Regions from separate parts of the Agrobacterium sp. NPDC090283 genome, predicted to be linked through region 1. Evidence: predicted binding sites of a transcription regulator. Region 1 holds the regulator's gene; the other holds the start of a gene.
What was found. Region 1 encodes HrcA, which represses chaperone genes, less so after heat shock. Its sites were predicted from a motif close to GTTAGCACTCNCNNNNNGNGAGTGCTAAC; they were not measured.
Positions count from the first base shown of each region.

Region 1 (16,132 bases):
GCCTCGTGTCGCGGATCGTGCCGGCTGCAGATCTCATGGAGGTGGCGGTGGAGGCCGCAACCCGCATTGCCTCGTTGTCGCGTGCTTCCGTTCTGATGGCCAAGGAAAGCGTCAATCGCTCCTTTGAGGTGCCGCTTGCGGAAGGACTGAGATATGAAAGACGTGCCTTCCAGTCGCTCTTTGCGACAGTGGATCAAAAGGAGGGCATGGCCGCCTTCGTTGAAAAGCGCAAACCCGCTTTCCGGAATCGCTAAGGATTCGGAATATCGGCGCTTTTAAGCGTTTTGCGCGTTGACGGGGGTGCGCTTTAGCGGTATATGCCCGCCCACGGTTAAGGAAAGCCATCCGGCTTGTCCGAAATTACTCCCGCATTCTTGGGTTACGTGAGGTCTTCGAACGACCCGATCCTATGGTTGCGGAATTTGGTTTGAATTCGAAGAGAGGCATACATGGCCAATACAACTTCGGCGAAAAAGGCGACCCGCAAGATCGCTCGCCGTACCGCAGTCAACAAGGCTCGCCGTTCGCGCGTTCGCGGCTTCATCCGCAAGGTCGAGGAAGCAATCGCTACCGGCGATCTCGCAATCGCCACCGAAGCTCTGAAGGCAGCTCAGCCCGAGATTCAGCGCGCAGCTACCCGCGGCGTTCTGCATGGCAACACCGCATCCCGCAAGGTGTCGCGTCTCGCGCAGCGCGTTAAGGCTCTTTCCGCCTAATCCGGCTAATCACAAATAATTATTCAAAAAGCCTGGTCTTTTGACCGGGCTTTTTGTGATTCTAACTGCCCGTTAACCATTGCTGCCGTAACGTGACAAACGCGTGTCAGATGGACGACAGGAAAATTTCAGTAAAAACAATGACTTGTTGGAGGTCTCTGGAAAACTCGAGGGCTTTCTCTACGGAAGTCGCGGCTAGTTTTGAGTCAAGAAGATTTTTATTTTTTTGCCAAAATCAGCTCTCAAAAATTGCCAAAATTGAATCTCATTGATTCATAAGCGATTCTGCTTCGCACCTCATCGGTGATGCAAAACGGCCTTTGTGAGTCAATGGCCGATCTGAGTTTTTGCAGAAAAAACGCCATTGATCTCTCCCCACGATCCTGCCTAAATGCATTTCAACAAGGGGTGCGGATCTCAGTCCACAGATTATCTCGATGATCGTATCGACGATATTCACCTTCTTGCTGGCGGGTCTTTCGAGGTCCGTTTTTTCAGGTCATGGAGCTTTTTGTGCCGTTTCGGTCTCCGGAACGGGCTGGAGTTTTTTGTCCTCAAGAATGCGCCTTAAGGTTGTAACGAAAGGAGCGTTTTTAGCGTGTCGCAGGCCTCTCCATGAGGGGGAGGGAAATGGGATAACCGACTCGCAAACGAGTAGTCGCCTTTGACGTTCTTTCGAGGGGAACGCTGGGGGCAGAAATAAACGAGGGGGATCCCTGGCGGTCGATCTTTGATCGTCAGGCTATGATTGGCAATTTGAAAGGCGGCAATATGCAATTGAATTTGGCGATGGGTGCGGTGGCTGATGGGGACCGCGCACCAAAGGCATGTGATGCAGCTTGCTCAGATGCGGCAGGGGACAAATCGGCAATGACGCACGATGCGCTGTTTGAACGTTTTAGCGCGCGGCTCAAGGCACAGGTTGGTCCGGAGGTCTATGCAAGCTGGTTCGCACGGCTCAAACTCCATTCCGTTTCGAAAAGCGTCGTCCGTTTTACCGTTCCGACGACCTTTCTGAAGTCCTGGATCAACAACCGTTACATGGACCTGATCACCAACCTCGTCCAGAGCGAGGATCCGGATGTGCTGAAGGTGGAGATTCTTGTCCGCTCGGCGAGCCGCCCGGTTCGTCCGGCGCAGGCTGAGGAACGGGCGCAGCCCGTTCAGGAGATCGGTGCGGCTTCGCGTAACAAGTCCTTCATTCCGTCGCAGCCCGCGACACCTGCCGCGCAGCCTGCGGCTTCGCAGGCGACCCTGCGTCAGGGCGGTTCCGGGCCACTCTTCGGTTCGCCGCTCGACACACGTTTCACCTTCGATACCTTTGTCGAAGGCTCGTCCAACCGCGTCGCGCTTGCGGCCGCAAAGACGATCGCCGAAGCCGGTGCCGGTGCCGTGCGCTTCAACCCGCTGTTCATTCATGCGGGTGTCGGCCTCGGCAAGACGCATCTGCTGCAGGCAATCGCCAATGCTGCCATCGACAGCCCGCGCAATCCGCGCGTGGTCTATCTGACGGCTGAATATTTCATGTGGCGTTTCGCGACTGCGATCCGCGACAATGACGCGCTGACGCTGAAGGACACGCTGCGCAATATCGACCTGCTCGTCATCGACGACATGCAGTTCCTGCAGGGCAAGATGATCCAGCACGAATTCTGCCACCTGCTGAACATGCTGCTCGACAGCGCCAAGCAGGTCGTGGTTGCGGCTGACCGTGCGCCCTGGGAGCTGGAATCGCTCGATCCGCGTGTTCGTTCCCGTCTTCAGGGCGGCATGGCGATCGAGATCGAAGGTCCCGATTACGACATGCGTTATGAAATGCTCAACCGCCGCCTCGGCTCTGCACGTCAGGACGATCCGTCCTTCGAGATTTCCGACGAAATCCTCACCCATGTGGCGAAAAGCGTAACGGCAAGCGGTCGCGAACTCGAAGGTGCCTTCAACCAGCTGATGTTCCGTCGCTCTTTCGAGCCGAACCTCTCGGTGGACCGCGTGGATGAGCTGCTGTCGCATCTTGTTGGGACGGGTGAGGCAAAGCGTGTGCGCATCGAGGATATTCAGCGCATCGTTGCCAAGCACTATAATGTGTCGCGGCAGGAACTGGTGTCCAACCGCCGCACCCGCGTCATCGTCAAGCCGCGCCAGATCGCCATGTATCTGGCCAAGATGCTGACGCCGCGCTCCTTCCCGGAGATCGGTCGCCGTTTCGGTGGTCGCGATCACACCACGGTTCTGCATGCGGTGCGCAAGATCGAGGAACTGATTTCGGGCGATACGAAGCTCGGCCACGAGGTTGAGCTGCTGAAACGCCTGATCAACGAAAACAACGCATGAAAAAAGCGGCCTTCGGGCCGCTTTTTTATTGAATTCTCGTTTATCGGGTTCAAGCCGGGTGGCGCTGGCCTCAGCAGGCGAGATCGGCCACCACGGCATCAAGAATAAGCATGCCGGAAGGGGTGCAGCGCAGGCGGGAATTGCCGAGCCTTTCCACGAAACCGTGCTGGAGGAGAAACTCCTCCTTTTCCGGGTCGAGGTCACGGCCGGAAAGATCGCTCCAGCGGGCGAGATCGATGCCCTCGCGCAGGCGAAGGCCCATCAGCAGCAATTCATCAGCCTGTTCATCGACACCGAGCAATTCCTGATCGACCATGCCATGGCCTTCCCGCTCAACGGTTTCGAGCCAGGTCTCGGGGTGCCGCTCGGTGGCGGTGGCGAGCTTGGAAGCGCCACGTGTCAGGCGTCCATGCGCACCGGGGCCGATGCCGGCGTAATCGCCATACCGCCAGTAGGTGAGGTTATGGCGGCTTTCGGCGCCCGGCCGGGCGTGGTTGGAAACCTCATAGGCCGGCATGCCGTAACGCTCGGTGATTTCCTGCGTCGCTTCATAGAGCACGGCCGAGTGTTCGCCATCCGGCACGATGAGCTTGCCGGCCTTGTGCAGCCCGTAAAAGGGCGTGCCCTCTTCGATGGTCAGCTGATAGAGCGACAGATGGTCGACAGCATAAGAGACAGCCTCCTTCAGTTCGGCGTCCCATTCGGCCACCGTCTGGTTCGGACGGGCATAGATGAGATCGAAGGACATGCGCGGAAAAATCTCCCGCGCCAGCCGGATGGCTTTCAGGGCGTCGGCAACATCATGCAGGCGGCCGAGGAATTTCAGGTCCCGGTCGTTCAGAGCCTGCACGCCGAGCGAGACACGATTGACGCCTGCCGCCCGGTAACCGCGAAACCGTTCGGCCTCGACGCTGGAAGGATTGGCTTCCATGGTGATCTCGATGCCATCAGGCACATGCCAGAAGCGCGAGATGCCATCCAGCAGCGCGCCAACCGTCTGCGGGTCCATCAGCGATGGCGTGCCGCCGCCCATGAAGATGCTGGTGACCACGCGCGGGCCGCTCAGCGTCCGCATATGTTCCATTTCACGGAGAAAGGCCGCGGTAAACCGTTCCTGATCCACCGGCCGGTGGCGGACATGGCTGTTGAAATCGCAATAGGGGCATTTGGCCGCGCAAAAGGGCCAGTGCAGATAGATCCCGAAACCGGGATCGCCCGTATCCGGCAGAAGCGATGCGCCGGGGGCAGAAAGTTGGTGCTCCCCGACCATCGGGTTCATGCCTCCAGGCAGGTTTCTACGAATTTTTTGAACGCCCGGGCGCGGTGCGACAGTGCGAAGGCGTCGCCATGTTTCCAGCCGTGTTTTTCATCCGCGCTCATTTCGCCGAATGTGGTGTCGTATCCCTCGGGTTTAAAGACGGGATCATAACCGAAACCGCTCGTTCCGCGCGGCGGCCATACCACCGTGCCTTCCACCTCGCCACGGAAATATTCGACATGCCCATCCGGCCAGGCCAGGCACAGCACGCTGACGAAGCGACCGGTACGATCTTCCGGCTTCGATGCGCCACGCTCGGCCAGCGCATCCTCGACCTTCTGCATCGCCATGGCGAAATCGCGCGTACCGTCGGCCGTCTCCGCCCAATTGGCGGTATAGACGCCAGGCGCACCGTCAAGCGCATCGATGACCAGACCGGAATCGTCGGACAAAGCCGGAAGACCCGATGCCTTCGCGGAGGCGAGCGCCTTGATGGCGGCATTTTCCTCGAAGGTGGTGCCCGTCTCATCCGGCTCCGAGAAGTTCAGCTCCGCCGCCGATTTGGCGGAGAAACCGAAAGGCCCGATCAGATCGGCGATTTCGGCGATCTTGCCCTTGTTATGGCTGGCGACGACGATCGTTCTGGTATCGAGCTTGCGCATGGTACTTTCCTGTCGGCTCAGGCAATCGCCTGTTTCTGAAGGGCAACCAGTTCGCTGCATCCGGCCTTGGCAAGACCGAGCAGCGTCAGGAATTCTTCCTCGGAGAAGGGCGCGCCTTCCGCCGTTCCCTGCACCTCGACGATGCCGCCGGAGCCGGTGATGACGAAATTCGCGTCGGTTTCGGCGGAAGAGTCTTCCAGATAATCGAGATCGATCACCGGCTGGTTGGCGAAGATACCGCAGGAGATCGCGGCGATATGGTCCTTCAGAACCTTCTCGACCTTGATCATGTTGCGGGTTTCCATCCATTTCAGGCAATCGTGGAGCGCAATCCATGCGCCGGTGATGGAGGCCGTGCGGGTGCCGCCATCGGCCTGGATGACATCGCAGTCGATGCTGATCTGGCGTTCGCCAAGTGCCTGAAGGTCGACAACGGCGCGCAGCGAGCGGCCGATGAGGCGCTGGATTTCCTGGGTGCGGCCACCCTGCTTGCCGGCGGCGGCTTCGCGCTTCATGCGCTCATGGGTGGAGCGCGGCAGCATGCCGTATTCGGCGGTGACCCAGCCCTTGCCGCTGTTGCGCAGCCATGGCGGCGTCTTTTCCTCAAGGCTGGCGGTGACGAGCACATGCGTGTCGCCGAATTTCACGAGACAGGAGCCTTCGGCATGTTTCGAGAAATTGCGCTCGAAGGAAACCTTGCGCATCTGGTCGGTTTTTCTGCCTGAAGGCCGCATATGATCCACTCTCCATGTTGGTTCCTGCCTTCTAAGGTGCGCTCCGGGCTTTTGCAAAGCCAATTTCCATTTTGCCGCGGCGTTGCAACGCATTATATTGATGCGAGCTGGTTTGAACGACAAAGAACGGACGAAATGGGTTTTTCCGCACCGCTATCAAAAGATCAGGCATCATTGCTGGATGAACGGTCTCGGGAAATTTTCCGGCGCATCGTTGAGGGTTATCTCGATACGGGCGAGCCGCTCGGATCGCGCAGCCTGTCGCGGCTTTTACCGATGTCGCTTTCCCCGGCCTCCGTCCGCAACGTCATGAGCGACCTTGAGGAACTCGGTCTCATCTATTCGCCGCATATCAGCGCCGGGCGCCTGCCCACGCAGACGGGGCTGCGCTTCTTCGTTGATGCCTTCATGCAGGTGGGCGATCTGCCGGCGGAGGAAAGAGCGACTATCGACCGGCAGATCGGGCCGGTCGCCGGCCACGAACAATCGCTGGAAGGCTTGTTGACGGAAGCGAGCCGCATGCTTTCAGGCATGTCGCGCGGCGCTGGCCTCGTGCTGACGGCCAAGAATGATGTCATCCTCAAACATGTCGAATTCATCAGGCTGGAGCCTACCAAGGCGCTCGCCGTGCTGGTTGGCGACCACAATCAGGTCGAAAACCGCATCATCGAATTGCCTTCAGGCATTTCCTCCTCGCAATTGACCGAGGCTGCGAATTTCATCAACGCCCATCTCTCCGGCCAGACGCTGCAGGAGCTGCGCGGTCAGTTTCAGACGCAACGTGCGGAGCTGCAATCGGAACTCGGCATGCTGGCGCAGGATCTCGTGGAACGTGGTCTCGCGGTATGGGCCGGCGACAATGAGGAAGGCAAGCTCGGCCGGCTTATCGTGCGCGGCCGCTCCAACCTGCTCGAGGGCCTGGCCGGTGAGGAAGATATCGATCGGGTACGCATGCTGTTCGACGATCTCGAGCGCAAGGAAAATCTGATCGAGATCCTCAATCTCGCCGAAACCGGATCGGGGGTCAGGATTTTCATCGGCTCTGAAAACAAGCTGTTTTCGCTCTCCGGTTCCTCTCTCATCGTCGCGCCCTATCGCGATGAGGACAATCGTGTCGTGGGTGCCGTGGGTGTCATCGGGCCGACCAGGCTGAACTATGCCCGTATCGTGCCGATGGTGGATTACACCGCGCAGATCATGGCGCGCCTTTCCCGCAAACAGAGATAGGACACACCTGCAAGGTCAGAGAATGCGGCAAGCTTTTCACCGCAAGCCTTGATTTTTGCCCGTCAAAGCTCGATATCGGGCGCAACCAACAACATTCAAATCTGGAGAACGTCATGACCGACGATACAAAAAAGCCCGGACCTGACGCGGACGTCGCCGAAGAGTTTGTCGAACCCGCGCTTGCCGGGGAAGAGCCGATCGATGCTGCCGAACCCGATCCGGTCGAACTGCTGAAAGCCGAAAATGCCGATCTGCGCGACAAATTCCTGCGCCTTGCGGCCGAGATGGACAATCTTCGCCGTCGCACGGAACGTGATGTCAAGGACGCCAAGGCCTATTCGCTGGCCGGTTTCGCGCGCGACATGCTCGCCGTTTCCGATAATCTTCGCCGCGCGCTGGAAGCCATTCCGGACGAACTCAAGACCAATGGCGAAGCCGGTCTCAACGGCCTGATCGAGGGTGTCGAGATGACCGAGCGCTCGATGCTGTCGACACTGGAACGCCATGGCGTGAGGAAGATCGACGCCGAGGGCCAGAAATTCGACCCGAATTTCCATCAGGCCATGTTTGAAATTCCGAACACGGCGGTTCCCAACAATACCGTGCTGCAGGTGGTTCAGGCCGGCTTCACCATTGGTGACCGCGTTCTGCGTCCCGCCATGGTCGGTGTAGCCAAGGGCGGCCCGAAGGCGGAGACCGCGGCATCGGCCGAGCCGGGCACATCGTCTCTCAATGAAAAGGATGCGTGACGCATCTATCCCTACGACATAAAAAACGCGCCTTCCGGGCGCGTTTTTTATTGCCGTTAAACTGAAGGGAGTTACACCGCGATCAAGCCGCCGTCGCCTGCTCCTGATTGAGGAAAGCGTAGATTGCGGTGTCGGAATCGGTGGCGCGCAGCTTGGCCACCAGCTCGGGGTCGCGTAGCGCCCGCGCAATGCGCGACAGCGCCTTCAGGTGATCCGCGCCGGCGCCTTCTGGCGCGAGCAGCAGGAAAACCAGATCGACCGGCTGGTCGTCCAGGGCTTCGAAATCGACCGGCGTTTCAAGGCGCGCGAAAACACCGGTGATCTGATGAATGCTGTTGAGCTTGCCATGCGGAATGGCAATGCCATGGCCCACACCGGTGGAGCCGAGTTTCTCACGCTGGAGGATGACGTCGAAAACTTCCCGTTCCGAGACTCCGGTAATTCTGGCTGCCTTTGCGGCCAGCTCCTGAAGCAACTGCTTTTTGGAATTCACCTTGAGGGCGGGAATAATCGCATCTTGTTGCAGCAAATCTGCCAACGCCATTCTCTTTTTCCTTCATGCCATCGAGACGATGCAGGAGGCAGATGCGCTTTTGCGCCCTGCCTCCCACGTCTTGTCAGACTGTTCAGCTCTTGATCGTTTCCGCGTCGATCCAGCCAATATTGCCGTCATGACGCCGATAGACGATGTTGAGATATTCCTTGCCGGGGCTGCGGAACAGCAGAACCGGCTCGTCGGTCATGTCGAGCGCCATCACGGCGCTGGCGACTGACATGGTTTTAATCTGTTTCGAACTCTCCGCCACAATGGTGGGTGCGTAGTCCTCGGGGACCTCGTGGTCCTCATCGGGAATAGCATCCATCACCGTATAGGCGATTTCCTGCGACACGCCATTCGAACCATTGTGGTGGTCCTTGAGCTTGCGCTTGTAACGACGCAGGCGCTTCTCGATCCGCTCTGCGGCAGCGTCGAAGCTGGCTTGCGGATCATTCGCCTGACCCGCCGCATGCAATACAACGCCCGTATCGAGATGCAGCTTGCAATCGGCGGCAAAACGCGATCCGGACTTCTCCACGGTTACCTGGCCTGAATACCCCCCATCGAAGTATTTGGTAACTGCCAGACCTATATTGTCCTCGATCCGCTGACGGAAAGATTCACCGATCTCCATATGTTTACCAGATACACGCACACTCATGGAAATTTTCCTTTTTGTAGTGATTTGCGAGTACCAGCTTACGTCAAGCCGCGCGCGCATCCAAGCGTTTCGAAGACCTTAAAAAGCCCTCATTCGAATTTTACGCCCATGGACGGTGGAGGTGAATCCGTTACAAATGACCTTGCTTACGTGTGCGGCGGGCTTCTAGCCCTTGGCGTGGCAAGAGTCAATGGTGCGGCAAAAAACCGCTATAAACGTGATCGGGTTCATTGCTCAGAAGGCGGAAAGCTTGGCCAGTGCCTTCTTTTCCCGGCGCCTCTGAACGGAAGAGGGAATGTTCATCGCCTCGCGATATTTGGCGACGGTGCGGCGGGCGATATCGATGCCGCCCTTTTTCAGATTGTCGACGATATCGTCGTCCGAAAGGACCGCCTCGGCGGCCTCCTGCGCGATCATGGCCTTGATGCGGTGGCGCACCGCTTCCGCCGAATGGCTGTCGCCGCCTTCAACGGCGCTGATCGACACGCTGAAGAAATATTTGAGCTCGAACAGCCCCCGCGGCGTCAGCATGTATTTCTTCGACGTCACCCGGCTGACGGTGGATTCATGCATCTTGATGGCGTCGGCCACCGTCTTCAGGTTCAGCGGGCGCAATTGATCAACGCCGTTGACGAGGAAGGCATCCTGCTGGCGCACGATTTCGCTCGCCACCTTCATGATCGTCCGGGCGCGCTGGTCGAGGCTGCGGGTCAGCCAATGGGCCGTCTGCATGCATTCGGACAGAAAATCCTGATCCTCTCCTGCACGCGCCTTGTGTTTTGAAACCTCCGCAAAGTAGCTCTGGTTGATGAGCACGCGCGGCAGGGTGTCGGGATTGATCTCCACCAGCCAGCCACCGGCGGAGGAGGGGCGGACGATGATGTCAGGGACGATGGTTTCCGAAACCATCGAGTCGTAACCGGCACCAGGGCGTGGGTTGAGCGTGCGGATTTCCGCCAGCATGTCGAGAAGGTCTTCCTCATCGACGCCGCAGAGTTTTTTTAAGGAGGCGAAATCGCGTTTCGCCAGAAGCTCGAGATTATCGACAAAAACCCGCATGGCCGGGTCGAGCCGGTCCTTCTGCGCGAGCTGGATCGCCAGACATTCGCTCAAGGAACGGGAAAAGATGCCCGGCGGATCAAAACCCTGAAGCGTCTTCAGAACGTGCTCGACCACCGATGGGGCCGCACCCAGCCGTTCGGCGACGTCGTCGACGGCATCGGCGGCGATATAACCGGTCTCATCGAGCTGGCCGATCAGCGCATCGGCAATCATCCTGTCCTCGGCTGCGGATATGGCGAGCGGCAGTTGCTGATAGAGATGATCGCTAAGGCTCTGTCTGGCCGCGACGAAGTCGTCGAGATCGTAGCTTTCCCCCGACTCCTGTCCCGGCATGGATTTCCATTGGCCGGCCAGTTCGGGCGCATCGGCTTTTCTCGGCTCGCCATCATCCGGAAAGACGTTTTCGAAGCTGGTGTCCAGTTGCTCGCCGAGATTTGCGGCGCGGTCGCCATACCAGTCGTCGCTGTCGGACGTCACCGTGGCGGATCTTTCCGAGCCTTCGCCATCCGCGTCGCCGAAACTCTCCGTCTCCACCGGGGCATCGCTGCTCAAATCGCCATCGTTTGCCGCAATTTCCAGCAACGGGTTACGCTCCACCTCCTGCGCGATGAACTGCGTCAGCTCGAAATGCGTCATCTGAAGCAGCTGGATGGACTGCATCAGTTGCGGTGTCATCACGAGAGACTGGTTTTGACGCAGCAAAAGGCTGGCAGACAATGCCATGGCGGACGCGAAACTCCCCTTAAAGCTTCTCTGCCGCCTGATTTTCCAGAAATTTTGCTGAGACGGCAGAACTTGGCCCAAAAATTGCTTTTTTATCTTGTTTGGTCAAGCGTCAGGGTGGGGCGCGATGAAGAATCTTTCGCGCCCTATACTTCAAAGGCTGAAATTATTGCCGAGATAGAGACGGCGTACGTCCGGATTGTTGACGATGTCGTCAGGACGTCCATGCGTCAGCACTTCGCCGGCATGGATGATATAGGCGCGGTCGATGAGGCCGAGCGTTTCACGGACATTATGGTCAGTTACGAGAACGCCAATGCCACGCGCCGTCAGGTGCCTGACAAGATTCTGAATATCGCTGACCGAAATCGGATCGACGCCCGCGAAGGGTTCATCCAGCAGCATGAACGTCGGATCGGTCGCCAGCGCGCGCGCAATTTCCAGACGACGCCGCTCGCCACCCGAAAGCGCCACGGCAGGCGATTTGCGCAGCTGCGCGATGTGGAACTCTTCCAGAAGCTCATCGAGCTTGCGGTTGCGCTTGGCTGCGTCCGGCTCATGTACTTCCAGCACGGCGCGGATGTTTTCCTCAACCGTCAGTCCGCGGAAAATCGAAGCTTCCTGCGGCAGGTAGCCGACGCCGAGACGGGCACGCCTGTACATCGGCATGGTCGTCACATCATTGCCGTTGATGGCGATCTTGCCGGTATCGACGGGCACCAGCCCCGTGATCATGTAAAAACAGGTGGTCTTGCCGGCGCCGTTCGGGCCAAGCAGCCCAACGGCTTCTCCACGGCGTACGACCAGCGAGACGCCATTGACGACACGACGGGTATTATACGTCTTCGTCAGGCCATGCGCGATCAGCGTGCCCTGATAGGGGGTCTTGTCCGCCGGCGAGGCCGCGTCCGCGGATCGGCTGCGCCCGCCGCCGAATATCTTTGAGATCGAGGGTATCTTCACGAGGAAAGACTACTGTTTTTTCTGCGATTTCGGATCGAGCATGATCCGGACAGGGCCGCCGCAGCTTTCGAGCTTGGCCTGCCCCGTATTCATCAGAACGGTGAGCTTGCAGCCGGTGAAGACATTCGTGCCCTCGGACAGCACAACCTGCTTGCCGGTGAGAATGAAGGTCTGCGCCGCCATGTCGAATTCGCCGTGATCGGCCGTCGCCTTCTGGGTCTCGGACGTCAGGTAGACATTATTGTCGACGAAGATTTTTTCGATATTGGCGTCGCCACTGGTGAGCGAGGAACCTTCGCCCTTGTAGTTCACCGTCATCTTGCCGGCCTGAAGGGTGGTCGTACCCTGCACAACCTTCACATTACCGGTGAAATAGGCCTTGCGCTCCTGATCGCGAATCTCGAGCTGATCGCTTTCAATCGCGATCGGCTGGTCGCCGGAGAGCTTGACGCCCTGCATGTTGCTGGTGGTGTTCTGGGCGAAAGCCACAGTTGCAAGACAAGAAAACACAAGACCTGCGGCTGCACGGCCTGCGGATTTGCCAAGGGAAATGGGACGGGAAATTTGCATCATCTGGACCGGGCTCTCACTTGCCTTCATTCTTGATATTGGATGCAGCGATACGTGCCCGTACCTGCCCCGAAAATGTAATTGTCTTGCCATTATCGGCGATGTCAATCGATTGCGCAACAATCGAGCCGTCGTTTGTTTTGATTGAAACCGGCTCTTTGCTGCTCATTTTTCCGGCCTTCAGATCGACATCCGCAGACTGGAACTTCGCTTGTATGCCATTGCTGAGATTGATGTCAAAAGGTGCGGTCATCTTCAGCGTGTTGGTCGCCCGGTCGAAAATGCCTTCCTGGGCGATCACCTGCGCGACGCTGTCATTGACAGGCACTGCCGCCAGAACTTTCTCAAGCGTCATGAGATTGGGGTTGGCGATGTCCTGCAACGCACGGTCGGCGTTCATGGAATAATCGATCCCCTTCTCGTTGCGGCCGGCAACGGCAGGTTTTTCCATCACAATCTTGCCGTCTTCAATTCGCGCGCTTTCAAGCGAGACCTCGTCGGGCGCCCAGGTTCGGATGACGGAAACAGCGATGAAGGCGAGCGAAATGATCGCCGCGCTGAGCGGCAGAATGATTTTGAGCCGCTTCACGCGCGCAGAATGCCTCAGCGCGGTGTCATAGGCGCCGTTCTGGTCATTGGGCAGCGAAAATGCTGGCGCGGGTTCGCGGAGTCTTTCGAGCATAAGAGTGGGTCCGGAATGCTTCCCCGGCGCCATTCTGGCGCGCAATCGAAGCTTGTGTATCTATCTAAATGTGTTTGGCACGAGTGCTTTGTCCTGCCAATATGGTTTTTGTCTGGAGAGGTGCAAGGGAAATGCGAATTTTATCGTAATTCTGGTTTCCTTATTGTTTCCTTGCGGCTTCGCGTTAGAAGAACCATATGGCCTGAAGCGCAAGAGCGGATGACAGAGGTTTCTATGGACAATATGGCGATAGCGGATCGCAGGCGGTTGCGCCGCAAGCTGACTTTCTGGCGGATTGCCGCCGTTCTCCTGCTCGTCGCCGGCGCCTTCGGCCTTTACCGGTTTTTATGGGATGGACCGCAGCAAAGTGCGAAGCCCCATATTGCCCGCATCGAGATCTCCGGCCTGATCACCGACAATACCGAACTTCTTGAGCGGCTCGACAAGATCGCCAAGAGCGACAATGTCAAAGGCCTGATCGTTTCGATTTCCTCGCCGGGCGGCACCACCTATGGCGGTGAGCGCATCTTCAAGGCCATCAGAGGCGTCGCGGAAAAGAAGCCGGTTGTCTCGGATGTACGCACGCTCGCCGCTTCCGCAGGTTATATGATCGCGTCGGCAGGCGATGTCATTGTCGCCGGCGAAACCTCCATCACCGGCTCGATCGGCGTTATCTTCCAGTACCCCCAGCTTGGCCAGCTTATGGAAAAGCTCGGCGTCTCGCTGCAGGAAATCAAGTCGTCACCGATGAAGGCGGAGCCTTCGCCTTTCCACGAGGCGCCGGAGGAGGCGAAGACGATGATCCGTGCCATGGTGATGGATAGCTACGGCTGGTTCGTCGATCTTGTGGCAGATCGCCGCAAGTTGCCGCGCGAAGACGTGCTGAAACTGGCGGATGGGTCGATTTTCACCGGCAGGCAGGCGCTCGCCAACAAGCTGGTCGACACGCTCGGCGGCGAAAAGGAAGTTCGCAGCTATTTCGAAACCCGTGGTGTGGCCAAGGATTTGCCGATCGTCGAATGGCGTGCGCCGTCGTCCCGTTCGCCTTTTGCGCTTTTCAGTGTTGCGCAAATAGCGAAACTTCTGGGATATGACGATTTAATTCCCTTCGCAGGCCCCAGCCAGCTCGGTGCGGACAAGTTGTTTCTTGACGGTCTTGTTTCCGTTTGGCAGGTTGAGCCGCGTTAAAAATCCAATTCTTTCAGGGGGCAACCGTGATCAAGTCTGAACTGGTGCAGATCGTTGCTGCGCGTAACCCGCACCTTTATCACCGCGACGTGGAAAACATCGTCAATGCGGTGCTGGATGAAATCACCGATGCCCTGGCGGCGGGAAATCGTGTCGAGCTTCGCGGTTTCGGCGCATTTTCGGTGAAGAACCGTCCGTCCCGCTCGGGCCGGAACCCGCGCACGGGTGAGTCGGTTTTCGTCGAGGAAAAATGGGTGCCTTTCTTCAAGACGGGCAAGGAACTGCGCGAGCGGCTGAACCCGGGTATGGGCGACGAAGAGGACGATTGATCGTTCTTGACGCCGGGCGACTGAAAAGGAGCCGGCGGAACGCCCGCAGCGATGGAGTATTGTCGGATGTCGAAAAAAATCATCAACCTCATCATCCTGCTTCCGCTGGCGATCATCCTCGTCATCCTGTGCGTGGCCAATCGTCAGTCCGTGACGCTGGCGCTCAATCCGTTCCGACCGGAAGATGGCGTGCTGTCCTTCACCGCGCCATTTTTCGTCTTCCTGTTTCTGGCGGTCATTTCTGGTGTTCTGCTGGGGTCGGCGGCCACCTGGTTCGCCCAGGGCAAACATCGCAAACGCGCCCGTATCGAAGCGAAAGAGGCCGTCCGCTGGCACGAGGAAGCGAACCGCCAGAAAGCCGCCGCTACCGGACAGCCGCCGCATGCGGGACAGCTCCCGGCAAAGTGATGGCGCCGACATTTGTTCCGGCTCTAGGCGAGTGCCGCGTGTAATGCTATTTGCTGCGCAATAACACGCGGGCAGAAGCGGAAAGATTCCATTGAAGAAAAAAGACAGCCGGCCGGGCAATCGCGCGCGCGCCGGGAGCGAAAAAAAACAGGTTCATGCCGCAAAGCCGGCACGCCGTGCGGATGCCGCGCCGAAAAAGCGCGAGCCCGATGCGGTGCGTAGCGTGCCGAAAGCCACGCCGAAGGAAAAGGTTACCGCAGCGCCCGCCCTTGAGCAGGTGCCTCCGCGTCCCCTCAAGCAGCGCACCGGAGAATTGCCCGCAGAACAGGTTCCCGTCATTCTGGAATCGAGTGGCGCGGGTGATTTTCACCTCATCGACAGCGGCAACGGCCTGAAGCTCGAACAATATGGCGATTACCGTATCGTCCGTCCGGAGGCGCAGGCTCTCTGGCAGCCTTCCGTTCCCGACCGCGTGTGGCAGAATGCCGATGCCATCTTTACCGGCGATACGGATGAAGACGGTATGGGCCGCTGGCGCTTTCCAAAGGCGGCGCTGGGCGAAACCTGGCCATTGTCCCTGCTGGGTGTTGATTTTCTTGGACGCTTCACGGCGTTTCGGCATGTCGGGGTCTTTCCGGAACAGATCGTGCATTGGGAATGGCTGAAACATGCCGTCGAGACGGCCGACCGGCCGCTGAAAGTGCTCAACCTGTTCGGTTACACCGGCGTCGCCTCGCTGGTTGCGGCGGCGGCTGGTGCCGAAGTCACCCATGTCGACGCCTCCAAGAAGGCGATCGGCTGGGCGAAGGAAAATCAGGCGCTCGCCGGGCTCGAACAGGCGCCGATCCGCTGGATTTGCGAAGACGCGATGAAGTTCATCCAGCGGGAAGAACGCCGCGGCAATACCTACGACATCATCCTCACCGACCCGCCGAAATTCGGCCGCGGCACCCATGGTGAAGTCTGGCAATTGTTCGACCATCTGCCGCTGATGCTCGATATCTGCCGGGAAATCCTCTCACCCAAGGCGCTCGGTCTGGTGCTGACGGCCTATTCCATCCGGGCCAGCTTCTATTCGATGCATGAGCTGATGCGCGAAACCATGCGCGGTGCCGGCGGTGTCGTCGCATCCGGCGAACTGGTCATTCGCGAGGCCGGGCTTGACGGCAAGACGCCGGGCCGCGTGCTTTCCACATCGCTGTTCAGCCGCTGGGAGCCGAAATGACGAAGGACATGCGCGAAAACACCACGCGCCGGGTCGGCCAGGTCAAGGAAGTGACGAGCCTTGCCAATCCCATCATCAAGGACATCAAGGCGCTCACCCAGAAAAA
Region 1 covers NZ_JBIVYG010000017.1:80,299-96,430, reverse strand. Annotated here, with positions in the region: gene ACIQUH_RS21725 (enoyl-CoA hydratase) at 1-254, shown strand, start outside; gene rpsT (30S ribosomal protein S20) at 450-716, shown strand; gene dnaA (chromosomal replication initiator protein DnaA) at 1,587-3,047, shown strand; gene hemW (radical SAM family heme chaperone HemW) at 3,118-4,317, opposite strand; gene rdgB (RdgB/HAM1 family non-canonical purine NTP pyrophosphatase) at 4,323-4,967, opposite strand; gene rph (ribonuclease PH) at 4,985-5,701, opposite strand; gene hrcA (heat-inducible transcriptional repressor HrcA) at 5,837-6,928, shown strand; gene grpE (nucleotide exchange factor GrpE) at 7,042-7,677, shown strand; gene ptsN (PTS IIA-like nitrogen regulatory protein PtsN) at 7,760-8,221, opposite strand; gene hpf (ribosome hibernation-promoting factor, HPF/YfiA family) at 8,304-8,876, opposite strand; gene rpoN (RNA polymerase factor sigma-54) at 9,111-10,661, opposite strand; gene lptB (LPS export ABC transporter ATP-binding protein) at 10,815-11,624, opposite strand; gene ACIQUH_RS21665 (LptA/OstA family protein) at 11,634-12,197, opposite strand; gene lptC (LPS export ABC transporter periplasmic protein LptC) at 12,211-12,876, opposite strand; gene sppA (signal peptide peptidase SppA) at 13,111-14,064, shown strand; gene ACIQUH_RS21650 (integration host factor subunit beta) at 14,067-14,393, shown strand; gene ACIQUH_RS21645 (LapA family protein) at 14,460-14,801, shown strand; gene ACIQUH_RS21640 (class I SAM-dependent methyltransferase) at 14,893-16,026, shown strand; gene ACIQUH_RS21635 (RNA methyltransferase) at 16,023-16,132, shown strand, end outside.

Region 2 (16,132 bases), on a different contig from region 1:
CAAAACGGGACAATATTTTGAACAGATCGGTTTTCGCCTTCAGGATTATGCAACCTGTTGATTTCTTGAGGTATCTATCGCCAAAATGTCGATAAAATGCGTACCCTTCGTCAATCACGCATAGGCGGCAACAAAAAAAGGGCGATCCGAAGACCGCCCTTTCCTCATTCCAGTGACAGGACTGATTGGAAGTCCATGCCGCCCGTCTGGCGCGCTTGCGACACCGGGCCACTCGAAAGGCATGGGCGGCAAAGAAAAAGGGCGATCCGAAGACCGCCCTTTCCTCATTCCAGTGACAGGACTGATTAGAAGTCCATGCCGCCCATGCCGCCGCCCGGCATTGCCGGCATCGGAGCGTCCTTCTTCGGAAGCTCGGCGATCATGGCTTCGGTGGTGATCAGCAGCGAAGCAACCGAAGCTGCGTTCTGCAGAGCCGTGCGGACAACCTTGACCGGGTCGACGATGCCGAGCTGGATCAGGTCGCCATATTCGCCGGTCTGGGCGTTGTAGCCGTAGTTGTCTTCGTTCTTCTCGAGGATCTTGCCGACAACGATGGAAGCTTCGTCACCTGCGTTGTCTGCGATCTGGCGAACCAGAGCCTGCAGGGCGCGGCGGATGATGTTGATACCGGCTTCCTGATCGTCGTTTTCACCCTTTGCGGTGATCTTCGTGGACGAACGCAGCAGGGCAACGCCGCCGCCCGGTACGATGCCTTCCTGAACGGCAGCGCGCGTCGCGTTGAGAGCGTCGTCGATGCGGTCCTTCTTTTCCTTGACTTCGACTTCCGTCGAACCGCCAACGCGGATAACGGCAACGCCGCCAGCGAGCTTGGCAAGACGTTCCTGCAGCTTTTCGCGGTCGTAGTCGGAAGTGGTTTCTTCGATCTGGGCCTTGATCTGGGCAACGCGGCCTTCGATGTCGGACTTCTGGCCGGCGCCGTCAACGATCGTGGTGTTTTCCTTGGAGATCGAAACCTTCTTCGACTTGCCGAGCATGTCGAGGGTCACGTTTTCGAGCTTGATGCCGAGGTCTTCGGAAATGACGGTACCACCGGTCAGGATGGCGATGTCTTCCAGCATGGCCTTGCGGCGGTCGCCGAAGCCCGGAGCCTTGACGGCAGCGATCTTGAGGCCGCCACGCAGCTTGTTGACGACGAGCGTTGCAAGAGCTTCGCCTTCTACGTCTTCAGCGATGATGACGAGCGGCTTGCCGGTCTGAACGACAGCTTCGAGAACCGGCAGCATGGCCTGGAGGTTCGAGAGCTTCTTTTCGTGCAGAAGGATGTAGGCGTCTTCGAGGTCCGCAACCATCTTTTCCGGGTTGGTCACGAAGTAGGGCGACAGGTAGCCGCGGTCGAACTGCATGCCTTCGACGACTTCGAGTTCGGTTTCAGCGGTCTTGGCTTCTTCGACGGTGATGACGCCTTCGTTGCCGACCTTCTGCATTGCTTCAGCAATGTCGAGACCGATCTGACGCTCGCCGTTTGCGGAGATCGTGCCGACCTGCGCAACTTCTTCAGACGTGTTGATCTTCTTGGCCTTGGCCTGAAGGTCCTTGACAACTTCAGCAACGGCCAGATCGATGCCGCGCTTCAGGTCCATCGGGTTCATGCCGGCAGCAACTGCCTTGGAACCTTCGCGAACGATGGCCTGGGCCAGAACGGTCGCGGTGGTGGTGCCGTCACCGGCGATGTCGTTGGTCTTGGAGGCAACTTCGCGAACGAGCTGTGCGCCCATGTTCTCGAACTTGTCTTCCAGTTCGATTTCCTTGGCGACGGAAACGCCGTCCTTGGTGATGCGCGGAGCGCCGAAGGACTTGTCGATAACGACGTTACGACCCTTCGGGCCGAGGGTGACCTTTACTGCATCAGCAAGAACGTCGACGCCCTTGAGCATCTTTTCGCGCGCTGTGCGGCCGAATTTTACTTCTTTGGCTGCCATTTTCAAAACTCCTGGTTTCGAACGGCCGGACCGGGTCCGGCTTGAAATTTAAGGAAACGATGGGTCGGCCGAAATCAGCCGATGATGCCCATGATGTCGGCTTCCTTCATGATCAGAAGGTCTTCGCCGTTGAGCTTGACTTCGGTGCCCGACCACTTGCCGAACAGAACGCGATCGCCAACCTTGACGTCGAGAGCGACGACCTTGCCGGCCTCGTCACGTGCGCCGGAACCGACGGCGACGATTTCGCCTTCCTGCGGCTTTTCCTTGGCGGTATCGGGAATGATGATACCGCCCTTGGTCTTTTCTTCGGACTCAACGCGACGAACGACGACGCGATCGTGAAGCGGGCGGAAATTGGTGCTTGTCATTGCCTAATCCCTCGATCAAATGACTGCGCGAGCTTTTGGAACTCGCCTGATGGGTGTTAGCACTCGCGTTCATCGAGTGCCAGCGGAACCGAGATAAGGAGGGCTTCTGCCGGAGTCAAGAACGCCCTGTCTGAAAAATTTCATGGCTTATGGTTATCAGCGTTCCATGACAGAAATTTCCGAGGGGCGGGCGGATACGGCCAAACCAGGTGTGAGGGAAGTGACAGCATCAGAAAAGGTCGCTGCCGTCATCCTCGGGCTTGTCCCGAGGATCTATCCACATCGAATAAAATCAATAGGTTGCAGATCCTCGGGACAGGCCCGAGGATGACGTCGAAGGCGCCGTGACGTCAGTCAACAACGTGGGGCGCGATGAAGCCACATCTTTCGCGGCTCGTTATTTTCGGGCGGAGCGGAACGCACATCTGCACCGCTTTTTTCCTTGCCATCGGCGTCCCGCTTTGCGATGTGACGCTCACCCTCTTCTCGCAGCCGGAAAGCATCTCATGGCCCATCGCATTCTCACCCTCGGCGAAATCACTGATGGGTTCGACGTTATTCTTTCGGATGTCTGGGGCGTGCTGCACAATGGCGTCAGCGCCTTTCCGGATGCGTCGATTGCGCTGCACGAAGCGCGCAAGGCCGGCAGGACGGTGGTGCTCATCACCAATTCGCCGCGCCCCGCTCCCGGCGTCATCGCCCAGCTGCGCGTTCTCGGCGTGCCTGACGAGGCCTATGACCGGATCATCACATCCGGCGACGTCACCCGCGGCCTGATCGCGGAAGGCCCGAAAAAAGTCTTCCTGCTCGGCCCGGAGCGGGACATGCCGCTGCTTGACGGCCTCGATGTCGAGCGCGTCGGCGAGGCGGAAGCGCAATCCGTGGTCTGCACCGGCTTTTTTGACGACGAGACGGAAACGCCCGAGGATTATACCGAAATGCTCAAGGGCTTCATTGCCCGCAACGTGCCGATGATCTGCGCCAATCCCGATCTGGTGGTGGAGCGCGGCGAGCGCATCATTCCCTGCGCCGGCGCCATGGCCGCCTATTACGAACAGCTCGGCGGCGAAGTCCGCATTGCCGGCAAGCCGCATGCGCCGATCTATGAGGCCTGCCTTGCGGCGGCCAAAGAGGTACGCGGCGCTTTCGCCAAGGATCGCGTACTCGCCATCGGCGACGGCATGCCGACGGATGTGAAGGGCGCGATTGCGAGCGGTCTCAACCTTCTTTATATCAGCGGCGGCATTCACGCCGCCGAATATACGCTGAACGGCCAGACGGACGAGGCGCTTCTCAACGCCTATCTGAAGGGTCAGGGTGCTGCTCCCGGCTGGTGGATGCCCCGCCTTGCCTGAGGACATCTCGCCTGAGGAATAGCTGGCGCAGGAATGGATCGATTGCCATGACCGTCTTTCACCGCAATGAAAAAAAGGAGCCGCTGCCGGAAGCTCTTCGCGGCGGCGTCATCGCCATCGGCAATTTCGATGGCGTGCATCGCGGCCATCGCGCGGTTCTGGACCGTGCCCTGGAACTGGCGGAAGCCCGCGGCGTTCCCGCGCTGGTGCTGACCTTCGAGCCGCATCCCCGTTCCATCTTCCGTCCCGATACGCCGGTCTTTCGCCTCACGCCCGCGCCTTTGAAGGCGCGCATTCTCGAGGCCATCGGTTTCCGCTCCGTCATCGAATATCCCTTCGACCGGGAATTTTCGCAGCGCTCGGCCGAGGAATTCGTCCAGTCCATTCTGGTTGACTGGCTTCATGCCAGCGCTGTCGTCACCGGCTTCGATTTCCATTTCGGCAAGGGCCGCGAAGGCGGCCCGGCATTCCTGATGGAGGCCGGCAAACGCCACGGTTTTGACGTGACGCTGGTGGATGCCTTCCGCGACGAGGGCTCGGACGTCGTCTCTTCCAGCCGCATCCGCTCGCTTTTGTGCGAAGGCGATGTGGCGGGCGCCGCAGGCCTGCTCGGTTATCGCTTCACGGTGGAAAGCGAGGTCATCGGCGGCCAGAAGCTCGGTCGTACGCTGGGTTATCCCACCGCCAACATGGCGCTGGCGCCGGAGACGGAGTTGAAGGCCGGCATCTACGCCGTGCGGTTCCGCCGCCCGGACGGTTCGATCCGCGATGGCGTGGCAAGCTTCGGTTACCGCCCGACCGTCACCGAAAACGGCGCGGCGCTGCTCGAAACATTCGTCTTCGATTTTTCCGGCGATCTCTATGGCGAGGTCTGTTCGGTCTCTTTCTTCGGGCACCTGCGCGATGAACTGAAATTCGACGGTCTCGATCCGCTCGTCGCCCAGATCAGGCGCGATGAAGAAGAGGCGAGGGCGATGCTCGCGGGTGTGCGTCCGCTCAGCGAACTGGATGCGAGGATCGCGTTCTGACCGGGTAAGGCCGGTCAGCCCTTATTCCGGCCGGTAGTGCCGTCGCTTTTCTCTTCCTTTTTGCCGGAAAACCGCATAAACAACCGGCCATGTCCCAATACCGGTTGATGTTTAAAACTCAGATTGGCCGAATTATTGGCCCGGCCTTCCGCCCGCTCTGACGAGCCGGAAGGTCCGGGATTTTGGCGCTTGTCATGACTTTGGTCATGGCGCTTTCCGTATTTGCCCTCTTTGAAATTGAGACGGCGCGACCGACACGGCGCGCAACAACGGTACGATTATGAGCGACACCGCAGAAAAACTGGATTACTCCTCCACCCTCTATCTGCCGCAGACGGATTTTCCGATGCGCGCCGGCCTGCCGCAGAAGGAACCGGAAACGGTGAAGCGCTGGCAGGAAATGGGCCTTTACAAGCGCCTGCGCGCCTCCGCCGCCGGCCGCGAGAAATTCGTGCTGCATGACGGCCCGCCCTATGCCAACGGCAACATCCACATCGGCCACGCGCTGAACAAGATCCTGAAAGACGTCATCACCCGCTCGTTCCAGATGCGCGGTTACGATGCCAATTACGTGCCGGGCTGGGACTGCCACGGCCTGCCGATCGAATGGAAGATCGAGGAAAAATATCGCCAGAAGGGGATGAACAAGGACGACATCCCGGTCAACGAATTCCGCAAGGAATGCCGTGAATTCGCGAGCGGCTGGATCGCCATCCAGTCGGAGGAGTTCAAGCGCCTCGGCATCGAGGGCGACTTTGAAAACCCCTATACGACGATGAACTTCCACGCGGAAGCCCGCATCGCCGGCGAGTTGCTGAAGATCGCCCGCACCGGCCAGCTTTATCGCGGCTCGAAGCCCATCATGTGGTCGGTCGTCGAGCGTACGGCGCTGGCGGAAGCCGAAGTCGAATATGCCGATGTCGAGAGCGACATGATCTGGGTGAAATTCCCGGTCATCCCGACTTTTTATGACGCCCTTGTTCCTAGAGGCGGGAAGGTTCCGACTGTGGGGCCAGAAGTCGATTTTAACGGTGCGTCCATTGTCATCTGGACGACCACGCCGTGGACCATCCCTGGCAACCGCGCCATCGCATTTTCTTCGCGCGTTGAGTATGGCCTGTACGAAGTGGAAAGCGCACAGAACGATTTCGGTCCGCAGCCCGGCGAAAGGTTGATCTTCGCCAAGAAGCTCGCCGATGAGGCCGCAGCCAAGGCGAAGCTGACCTTCAAGCTCGTTCGCGACGTGAAAACCGAGGAACTGGCCGCCATCACCTGCGCCCATCCTTTGGCGTCGCTCGGCTATGACTTCCCGGTTCCGCTTCTCAATGGCGATCACGTCACCGACGATGCCGGTACGGGTTTCGTGCACACCGCGCCGAGCCATGGCCGTGAGGACTTTGACGTCTGGACCGCGCATCAGCGTGAGCTGGAAGCGCGCGGCGTTTCGTCGGCCATCCCGTTCCCGGTTGGCGATGACGGTTTCTACACCGAAGACGCCCCCGGTTTCGGCCCATCCGCCGAAGGCGGCGCTGCCCGCGTCATGGACGATAACGGCAAAAAGGGCGATGCCAACGACCGTGTCATCAAGGCGCTGATCGCTGCCAATAACCTGTTTGCCCGTGGCCGCCTGAAGCACAGCTATCCGCATAGCTGGCGCTCCAAGAAGCCGGTCATCTTCCGCAACACGCCGCAATGGTTCGTCTATATGGACAAGGAACTGGGCGACGGTACGACGCTGCGTTCGCGTTCGCTTGATGCCATCGATCAGACGCGCTTCGTCCCGGCTTCCGGCCAGAACCGCCTGCGCGCCATGATCGAAGGCCGGCCCGACTGGGTCCTGTCGCGCCAGCGCAGCTGGGGCGTGCCGATCGCCGTCTTCGCCGATGAGAAGGGCGAGGTTCTGGTCGATGAGGCCGTCAACGCCCGCATCCTCGAGGCCTTCGAGGCCGAAGGCGCGGATGCATGGTTTGCCGAAGGCGCCAAGGAACGTTTCCTCGGCAACGACCACGACCATGCCCGTTGGCAGCAGGTCATGGACATTCTCGACGTCTGGTTCGACAGCGGCTGCACCCACACCTTCACGCTGGAAGACCGCCCGGACATGAAATGGCCGGCGGATGTCTATCTCGAAGGCTCCGACCAGCATCGCGGCTGGTTCCACTCGTCGCTGCTGGAAAGCTGCGCGACGCGTGGGCGTGCGCCCTATAACGCCGTTGTCACCCATGGTTTCACCATGGATGAGAAGGGCGAGAAGATGTCGAAGTCCAAGGGCAACGTGGTTTCCCCGCAGGAAGTCATGAAGGACGCCGGTGCGGATATCCTGCGCCTGTGGGTCATGACGACGGACTATTGGGATGACCAGCGCCTCGGCAAGGCCATCATCCAGACCAATGTCGATGCCTATCGCAAGCTGCGCAACACCATCCGCTGGATGCTCGGCACCCTTGCCCATTACAAGGGCGAGGAGATCGCCTATGACGATTTGCCGGAGCTGGAAAAGCTGGTGCTGCACCGCCTCTCCGAACTGGATGGCGTCGTGCGCGAAGGTTATGACGGTTTCGAGTTCAAGAAGATCGCCCGCGCGCTGGTGGATTTCGCCAATGTCGAGCTTTCGGCCTTCTATTTCGACATCCGCAAGGACACGCTTTATTGCGACGCGCCGTCGTCGCTGAAGCGCCGGGCGGCCCTGTCGGTTATCGCCAAACTCTTCGATTGCCTCGTCTCGTGGCTGGCGCCGATGCTGCCCTTCACGACAGAGGAAGCGTGGCTGTCGCGTTATCCGGATGCGGAATCGGTGCATCTCGTCCAGTTCCTGGAAATCCCGGCGGAATGGAAAAACGATGCGCTGGAAGCGAAGTGGGAAAAAATCCGCAAGGTCCGCACCGTCGTCACCGGCGCGCTGGAAGTCGAGCGCCGTGAAAAGCGCATCGGTTCCTCGCTGGAAGCTGCTCCGGTCGTCCACATCGCCGATGCCGATCTGCTGGCGGCGCTGAAGGGTCAGGATTTCGCGGAAATCTGCATCACCTCGGCCATAACAGTGGTGGGTGATGAAGGCCCGGCCGATGGCTTCCGTTTGCCGGAGGTAGCAAAGGTTGTGGTCGAGCAGAAGCTGGCGGAAGGCGCAAAATGCGCCCGTTCCTGGCGCATCACCACCGATGTCGGCTCCGATCCGGCCTATCCGGAGGTTTCCGCCCGCGATGCGGCCGCGCTGCGCGAGCTTGCAGCCCTCGGATGATCCGAAGCTGCGCATCGTTCCTGTCGAAACCCGATTCCGGGTTTCGGGCCGATGCGCGATGAAAATGACCGGATGAATTGCGCTTTGCCTCTTCATCCGGTACACCTGCCTGAAAATGGCCGGATTTGCACGGCAATGCGGGCTGCCGCCTGCCGAAAGACGATGTCTGGCGAAGTGGGACGGACGGCTGGAAGGGTTTCAATGAAGACGATGCAGGGTAATGCGCAGGGTTTGGGCATGTTTCGCACGGTTGTTGGCGTCACGACGATAGGCGTGCTGCTCGGTGCCTGCACCAGCCCGACCTATGGTACAGGCAAGACGGCGGCTGAGCAGCTTGTCGACGATCTCGGCAATGCGACCTCGATCACCGGCAATGACCAGGAAAAGCGCAACCTGAAATACAGCCCGCGTCCGGGCCTCGTCGTTCCCGCCCAGACCCGGGCCGAACAGCTGGCCGAGCCGCAGCGGAACATGGCAAGCCGCGAAAACAATCCGCAATGGGTCGAATCGCCGGAAGAAACCCGCGAACGCCTGCGTGAAGAGGCGGATGCCAACAAGAACAACCCGCATTACCGCTCGCCGCTGCTTGCCGGCAACGGCACGGCCGGCCAGATGACCGAAAGTCAGAAATGGGAAGCCTTCCGCAAGGCGAAGGCCGATGCCCAGGGTGGTTCCGTCGTCAACGCCCAGCGCAAGTTCCTCACCGACCCGCCGGTTGAATATCGCAGCGTCCCGCAGGACCAGCTGACCGATCTCGGCGAGCCGGAGCAGAAGAAGGAAAAGCGCCGCAAGAAAGAAGCGGCCGTGGCAAACACCGGCAAGAGCTGGTGGAACCCCTTCCAGTAAACAAAGGGCTGATGGCCTGCGGGAAAAATTGGGCCTCCCGTCGGCCGCTCAATCGTCGAGACGTTTCTCGCGGAAAAATTGCCGCAGGATTTCAGCGCTTTCGCTTTCCGCCAGCCCGGAATAGACGTCCGGCGCATGGTGGCAGGTCGGCTGGCTGAAAAAGCGCACGCCATTATGCACCGCGCCGCCCTTCGGGTCTTCCGCGCCGTAATAGAGCCGGCGGATACGGGCGAATGAAATCGCCGCCGCGCACATGGTGCAGGGTTCCAGTGTCACGTAGAGATCGGCGCCGGGCAGGCGTTCCTGCTCCAGCGCTTCGCAGGCCATGCGGATCACGGCGATTTCGGCGTGAGCCGTCACATCGTTCAATTCACGGGTGCGGTTGCCGGAACGGGCGATGACGCGGCCGTCCAGAACCAGTACCGCGCCGATCGGAACCTCCTGCCGCTCAGCCGCGGCACGGGCTTCGACAAGCGCCAGTTCCATGAAATGCGTCCTTTCGGCCATTGCGTTTCAATTTCCTCTTAACCCTTGTGCTTGGACCTGATAGGACAGCCCAAACAACAGGCAAACAGCAAATGACTTTTAAAGACAAGCCGAAGCGCGACGGCGGCAAGACATTTAGCCGCGACAGGAAGCCGAAAGGCCCGGGTAAACCCGCCGCGGAGCGCGAAAAGAAACCGGTGGAAGCCAAGGTTGCCCCCGCGGCAGAGGTCGTTGGCGGCGGTAAACCGGAACGTATCTCGAAAATCATGGCGCGCGCAGGTGTGGCCTCGCGCCGCGATGTCGAGCGCATGATCATGGAAGGCCGCGTGTCGCTGAACGGCGTCAAGCTGGATACGCCGGTGGTGAACGCCACGCTGTCCGACAAGATCGAAGTCGACGGCATGCCGATTCGCGGCGCCGAGCGCACGCGCCTGTGGCTCTACCACAAGCCCGCCGGTCTGGTGACGACCAATTCCGACCCGGAAGGCCGTCCGACGGTTTTCGACAATCTGCCGGGTGAATTGCCGCGCGTTCTGTCCATCGGCCGCCTCGATATCAATACCGAAGGCCTGCTGCTGCTCACCAATGATGGCGGCCTTTCCCGCGTGCTGGAACTGCCGACCACCGGCTGGCTGCGCCGTTACCGCGTGCGCGCCCATGGCGAGGTCGATCAGGCCGCACTCGACAAGCTGAAGGAAGGCATTGCCGTCGACGGCGTGCTTTACGGCGCGATCGATGCAACGCTCGACCGCACCCAGGGCCACAATGTCTGGATCAGCATAGGTCTGCGCGAAGGCAAGAACCGTGAGATCAAGAACGTGCTCGGCGCACTTGGTCTTGAGGTTAACCGCCTGATCCGCATTTCCTATGGTCCTTTCCAGCTGGGCGATCTGCCCGAGGGCAAGGTGCTGGAAGTGCGCGGCCGCATGCTGCGCGACCAGCTCGGCCCGCGCCTGATCGAAGAGGCCGGCGCCAATTTCGATGCGCCGATCTACAACACATCTGTCGAGGATGAGGAAGAAGCGCCGGCCAAGCGCGCCAAGTCCGAATGGGCAAAGAGCGACGCGCCGGAAGGCAGGCCGCGTTTTGAAAAGGCTGCCGGCAAGCCGGAAGACCGCCGCGAAAAAGCGCTCGGACGCCTCGACACCAAGCGTGGCGACAAGCCCGCCGGCAAGTTCGGTGCCAAGCCTGCAGGAAAATTCGGTGGCAAGGGCCGCAATGACGAAGAGGGCGATGACCGTCGCCCCCGCCAGCCCGCCGGCACCAGCCGCACCGCCAATGTCTGGATGGCGCCCGGTGCAAAGCCCACCCGCGACGGCAAGGAACGCAAGTCGTCTGCCCGCGCTGAAGCCGAAAGCCTGTTCAAGAAGCCGTCCGCCCAGGATGAAGCGCGTCGTAACGTCGTGCGGCATGCTGACGCCGAAGGCGAGTGGATTCGTTCGGACTCCCCCCGTGAAGAAGAAGGTGGCCGCGGACGCGGTGACCGTCCTGGCCGCGGCGAAAAGAGCTTTGGCGATCGCGGTGGACGCGGCGGAAAATCTTTCGGCGATCGGCCTTTCGGGGATCGCCCGCGTGAAGACGGCGACCGGCCCCGTGGCGAGCGCCCTGCACGCGGCGCAAAGAGCTTCGGTGATCGCCCTGCGCGCGGTGAAAAACCTTTCGGCGACCGCCCGTTCCGTGACCGGCCCCGCGAAGAGGGCGATCGCCCGCGCAGCGACCGTCCGCGTGGCGAAAGGGCCTTCGGAGATCGCACCGCTCGTGGCGAAAAGCCGTCTGGAGATCGGCCGTTCCGCGATCGTCCGCGTGAAGATGGTGACCGTCCGCGCGGCGACCGGCCTTTCGGCGACAAGCCGAGAGGTGCAAAACCCGGCGGCAGGCCCGCATCGGGCAAACCGTCCTTCGGTAAATCCGGCGAGCGTTCGGGTTTTTCGGGCAAGGGCAAAGGCCCCGGCGGCAGTGGCCCCGGCGGCGGCAAGCCGGGCGGCAAAGGCCCGGGTGGCAAACCTTCTGGAGGCAGGGGAATGACACGTAATGCGGATCGTAGGCGGTGAGTTCCGCGGCCGGACACTGGCCGCGCCGAAATCGAATTCCATTCGTCCGACCATCGACAGGACGCGGGAAAGCCTCTTCAACATCCTGAGCCACGCCTATCCGGAAAGTCTTGACGGTACGCGTGTGCTGGACGTTTTTGCCGGAACCGGCGCGGTGGGGCTGGAAGCCCTGTCGCGTGGCTGTCGCGTGGCGCTCTTCGTCGAAAACGGCGTCGAGGGCAGGGGGCTGCTTTGGGAAAATATCGATGCGCTGGGTCTGCATGGCCGCGCCCGCATTTTGCGTCGTGATGCCACCAAGCTCGGCGGGGTCAACAATATCGAGCCCTTCGATCTTCTCTTCGCCGATCCGCCCTATGGCCATGGTCATGGCGAGAAGGCTTTCGCGGCAGCGCATGGCGGCGGCTGGCTGAACCCCGGCGCGCTCGCCATCCTGGAAGAGCGTGGCGATGTCATGGTGAAGGTCGATCCGATCTTCAAACCGCTCGAAAGCCGCATCTTCGGCGACACGAAAATGCATTTCTACCGCTACGAGCCCTAAGGCATTTCCAGCAAAACTGGAGCCCGGTTTCCATCCGGAAATGCAACAGAACAAAGAGTTAGAGTGTTTTCTCGATTCGAGGAAAAGCGAAAATGCTCTAACGGGAACAGCTTCCCGTCACGCCACGGTCTTGTCTTGTTTGCCGAATAGGCAGAGTCTTTGCCGTGGAGAGAATTTGGGTATTCGCATGGAGCAGGGTGTAAACGAAAGCATCACGATCGTCCGCGCCGGGGAAGAAATTCTCGATGGTGACGGCACTGTTGGCCACGAGCCGACTTTCGGACTGGCGCTCGGCGGCGGCGGCGCACGCGGCATCTGCCACATCAACGTCATCGAGGCGCTGGACGAACTCGGCATCCGGCCCGTGGTGATTTCCGGTTCTTCCATCGGCTCCATCATCGGCGCGGGCATGGCGGCCGGCATGACCGGCCGCGAAATCCGTGAATATACGCTTGAGCTCATGGGGCGGAAGGGTTCGGTCGCCAACCGGCTCTGGAGCCTCGGCCCGGCATCGATGCGCCATGCGGTGGACGGTTTTCGTTTAGGCCAGTTCAACCTCGAACTCATCCTGCACGCCTTGATGCCGCAGGCTCTGCCGAAGGAGTTTTCGGAGCTCGCCATTCCGCTCAAAGTCATAACCACGGATTATTACGCCCAGACCGAAGTGTTGGTGGAAAGCGGCGAGATCATTCAGGCGCTGGCGGCATCCGCCGCCATTCCGGCACTGTTCATGCCGGTGCGTATCGATGGCCGCATCATGATCGACGGCGGCATTTTTAATCCGGTGCCCTATGAGCATCTGCTGGATCATGCCGATATCGTCATCGGCGTCGATGTCGTCGGCGGCCCGGAAGGTGACGGCACCACCATGCCGAACCGGCTGGACAGCCTGTTCGGCGCCAGCCAGCTTATGATGCAGGCGGCAATCGCCCTGAAGCTGAGGCTGCGCCCGCCGCACATCTTCCTGCGCCCGCCAGTGCACCGTTTCGGTGTGCTCGACTTCCTGAAGTCCGAGGAAGTGCTGAACGCGTCGGCCGGCATCAAGGAGGATCTGAAACGGCAGATCGACATGCAGGTGGAGCTGTTTCACCGCGGGCAGGGTGTCGAGGCCTGAGCGTTACATCCTTGAATATTCGCCGGGAAAGCGTGGGTACCGCCCCTTTCTTCTCCCCAAGGGGGAGAAGGTGGCCCGAAGGGTCGGATGAGGGGGCAACGCCAGCGATAGACCGCACCCTTGCCCCCTCATCCCGCTGCCGCGGACTTCTCCCCGGCGGGGAGAAGAAACAAGTGGTACTTTCCCAGCCACTTCCTTGAACTACAGCGAAACTTCCGTCTCGCTGTCCTCCGCATCCTCTTCCTCCTCCCACTTCTCCGCCTTGGTCTTCGGCTTCATCAGCGGTTCCGGCTTCACTTCGCGCACCGGCTTGTTGTGCAGCATCTGCCGTCCGGCCGCGAGGCCTTCGACGGCTTGAAGCTCCAACCGCTCCTCGTCGCGTTCGCGGATATCGTCGGCAATCGCCAGCGCCCTTTCGCCATCCATATCCAGGCCCTCAAGGATCCGCCTGCCGAACAGGAGGCCGGATTCCAGCGTCTCGCGGATTTCATATTCCACGCCCTTTTTCCGGAGGTCGAGGGAATGTACGCGGTCATAGGAGCGGGCATAGATGCGCACGCTTGGAAATTCCGACTGGATCATGTCGATGATACGGTCGGTGATTTCCTTTTTATGGGTGCAGACCGCCACGAGATCGGCCCGTTCTATACCGGCGGCGATCAGCACGTCCTTGCGGGTGCCATCGCCGAAAAAGATGCGGAAGCCGAAACGGGCGGCCTGACGGACGCGGTCGGCGGAGCTGTCGATGACGGTCACGTCGCGCCCGCCGGCCAGAAGGATCTGCGAGGCGATCTGACCGAAGCGGGAAAAGCCGATCATCAGCACATCCGCGCCCGCCCCGTCGAAATCCTCTTCCAGCTTGTCCTCTTCCGCATCTTCCGCCATCAGCCGGCGCGAAACCACGGCCAGCAGCGGCGTCAGCGCCATGGAAAGCGTGACGACGGCAACGAGGATCGAGGCGGTTGCCTGCGGAAACATGCCGGAGGCGGCCGCCGTCGTGAAGAGCACAAAGCCGAACTCGCCGCCCTGCGCCAGAAGCAGCGCGATACGGCTCGATGCATAACGCGACGAGCCGGCGATACGGCAGAGGCCATAGATCAGCGCCGCCTTCACCGCCATCATGACAGGCACGGCGATCAGGATGAGGACGATGTGCTCATAGACGATATTGACATGCAGCGACATGCCGACAGCCATGAAGAACAGCGCCAGCAGTAGCCCGCGAAACGGCTCGATATCGGCTTCCAGCTCATGCCGGTAAGAGGATTCCGACAGCATCAGCCCCGCGAGCAGCGCGCCCATGCCCATCGACAAGCCCACCGCCTCCATGATGGCGGCGGCGCCGATGACGACGAAGAGGGCGGCGGCGATCATCACCTCACGAGCACCCGTGCGGGCGATGATCTGGAACATCGGCGTCAGAAGATAACGCCCGGCCAGCACCATGCCCGCCACCGCGACGACGGAGGCGACAAGATCGGACACCATGGAATCCGTCGGCACATCCGGGCGGTTGGAAAGAATGGTGACGAGGGCAAGCAGCGGCACGATGGCGAGATCCTGAAACAGCAGGATCGAGAAGGACCGGTTGCCGTGCCGCGTATTCATGTCGCCGTCATCGGCAAGGATTTGCAGCGCAAAGGCGGTGGAGGAAAGCGCAAGCCCGAAACCGGCGACAAGGCTGCCGCGCCAGTCGATCAGCCCCGCCCACCAGGCAATCGCCGCCAGCACACTGCCCGTTACCAGCACCTGCGCCAGCCCGAGCCCTAAAATATCGCGCCGCATCTGCCAGATGCGCGACGGCTTCAGTTCCAGCCCGATGATGAAGAGCAGGAAAACGACGCCCAGTTCCGAGACGTTGAAGATGTCCTTCGCATCGGTGACGAGATGCAGGAACGGGCCGATGACGATGCCCGCCACCAGATAACCCAGCACGGTGCCGAGCCCGAGCTTGCGGAAAACCGAGGCCGCGATGACCGCGCCGGCCAGAAGCAGCAGTGGTTCGGAAAAGAGAGCGTCGTGCTCGGTCATGCGGGCGGACTTTCGAATAGGGTGGCGAAAAGCCTTACCGATGGAGAAAGCGGCGTTTCGCCCTTGATGCGGGGTTGCTGGCACAATAAATGGAACAGGAATGAAAGGCCAACTCATGTCCTCAGAAATAGATTCTTCCAAACTTCTTGATCGCGCCAGCCAGCTTGTCGATCTTGCCCGCGCCGCCGGTGCGGATGAGGCGGATGCCGTTGTCGTCCGCTCCCGCTCGCAATCGGTCGGCGTTCGGCTTGGCAAGGTGGAAAGCACCGAATCCTCCGAAAGCGACGATTTTTCCCTGCGCGTCTTCGTTGGCCGCCGGGTGGCGAGCGTTTCCGCCAATCCGGGCTTCGATCTGAAGACCTTGGCGGAACGGGCGGTGGCCATGGCGAAGGTCTCGCCGGAAGACCCCTTTGCCTGCCTTGCGGACAAGGAACGGCTGGCGACCTCCTACGACGATCTTGAGCTTTTTGACGCGACCGATGTTTCGGCGGATCAGCTGCGCGAGGCCGCCCTTGCTTCGGAAGAGGCAGCACTTGCGGTCAAGGGCGTCAGCAATTCCTCAGGCGCCGGCGCATCGAGCGGCATGGGCGGCCTGGTGCTTGCCACCTCGCACGGTTTTTCCGGCAGCTATATGGGCAGCCGCTTCAGCCGTTCCGTCAGCGTCATCGCCGGCGAGGGCACGAAGATGGAGCGCGACTACGATTTCGATAGCCGCCTTTATTATGCCGATCTCGATGCCGCCGAAGAAATCGGCCGGCGCGCGGGTGAAAAAGTGGTGCGGCGTGTCGGTCCGCGTCAGGTCGATACCGATAGCAACATCACCGTGGTGTTCGATCCGCGCATTGCCCGCGGTTTCGTCGGTGCGATTGCCGGCGCCATCAACGGCGCCTCGGTTGCCCGCAAGACCAGCTTCCTGCGCGACAAAATGGGTCAGCAGGTTCTGAAAAAGGGCCTTCATCTCACCGACGATCCGCAGATCGTGCGCGGCCCGTCCTCCCGCCCCTTCGATGGCGAGGGTGTCCGCGGCGAGAAGATGACGATGATCGAGGACGGGGTTTTGAAACACTGGTTCCTGTCCACCTCGGCGGCGCGGGAACTCGGCCTTGAAACCAACGGTCGCGGCGTGCGTGGCGGCAC
Region 2 covers NZ_JBIVYG010000024.1:11,148-27,279, reverse strand. Annotated here, with positions in the region: gene groL (chaperonin GroEL) at 306-1,940, opposite strand; gene groES (co-chaperone GroES) at 2,015-2,311, opposite strand; gene ACIQUH_RS25035 (TIGR01459 family HAD-type hydrolase) at 2,818-3,666, shown strand; gene ACIQUH_RS25030 (bifunctional riboflavin kinase/FAD synthetase) at 3,714-4,694, shown strand; gene ileS (isoleucine--tRNA ligase) at 4,975-7,929, shown strand; gene ACIQUH_RS25020 (hypothetical protein) at 8,131-8,775, shown strand; gene ACIQUH_RS25015 (nucleoside deaminase) at 8,824-9,282, opposite strand; gene ACIQUH_RS25010 (pseudouridine synthase) at 9,354-11,312, shown strand; gene rsmD (16S rRNA (guanine(966)-N(2))-methyltransferase RsmD) at 11,293-11,850, shown strand; gene ACIQUH_RS25000 (patatin-like phospholipase family protein) at 12,038-12,964, shown strand; gene ACIQUH_RS24995 (monovalent cation:proton antiporter-2 (CPA2) family protein) at 13,166-14,995, opposite strand; gene ACIQUH_RS24990 (TldD/PmbA family protein) at 15,111-16,132, shown strand, end outside.
Region 2: a site for HrcA is predicted at 2,367-2,395, ahead of groES (co-chaperone GroES). Genes of this name have one in related genera too.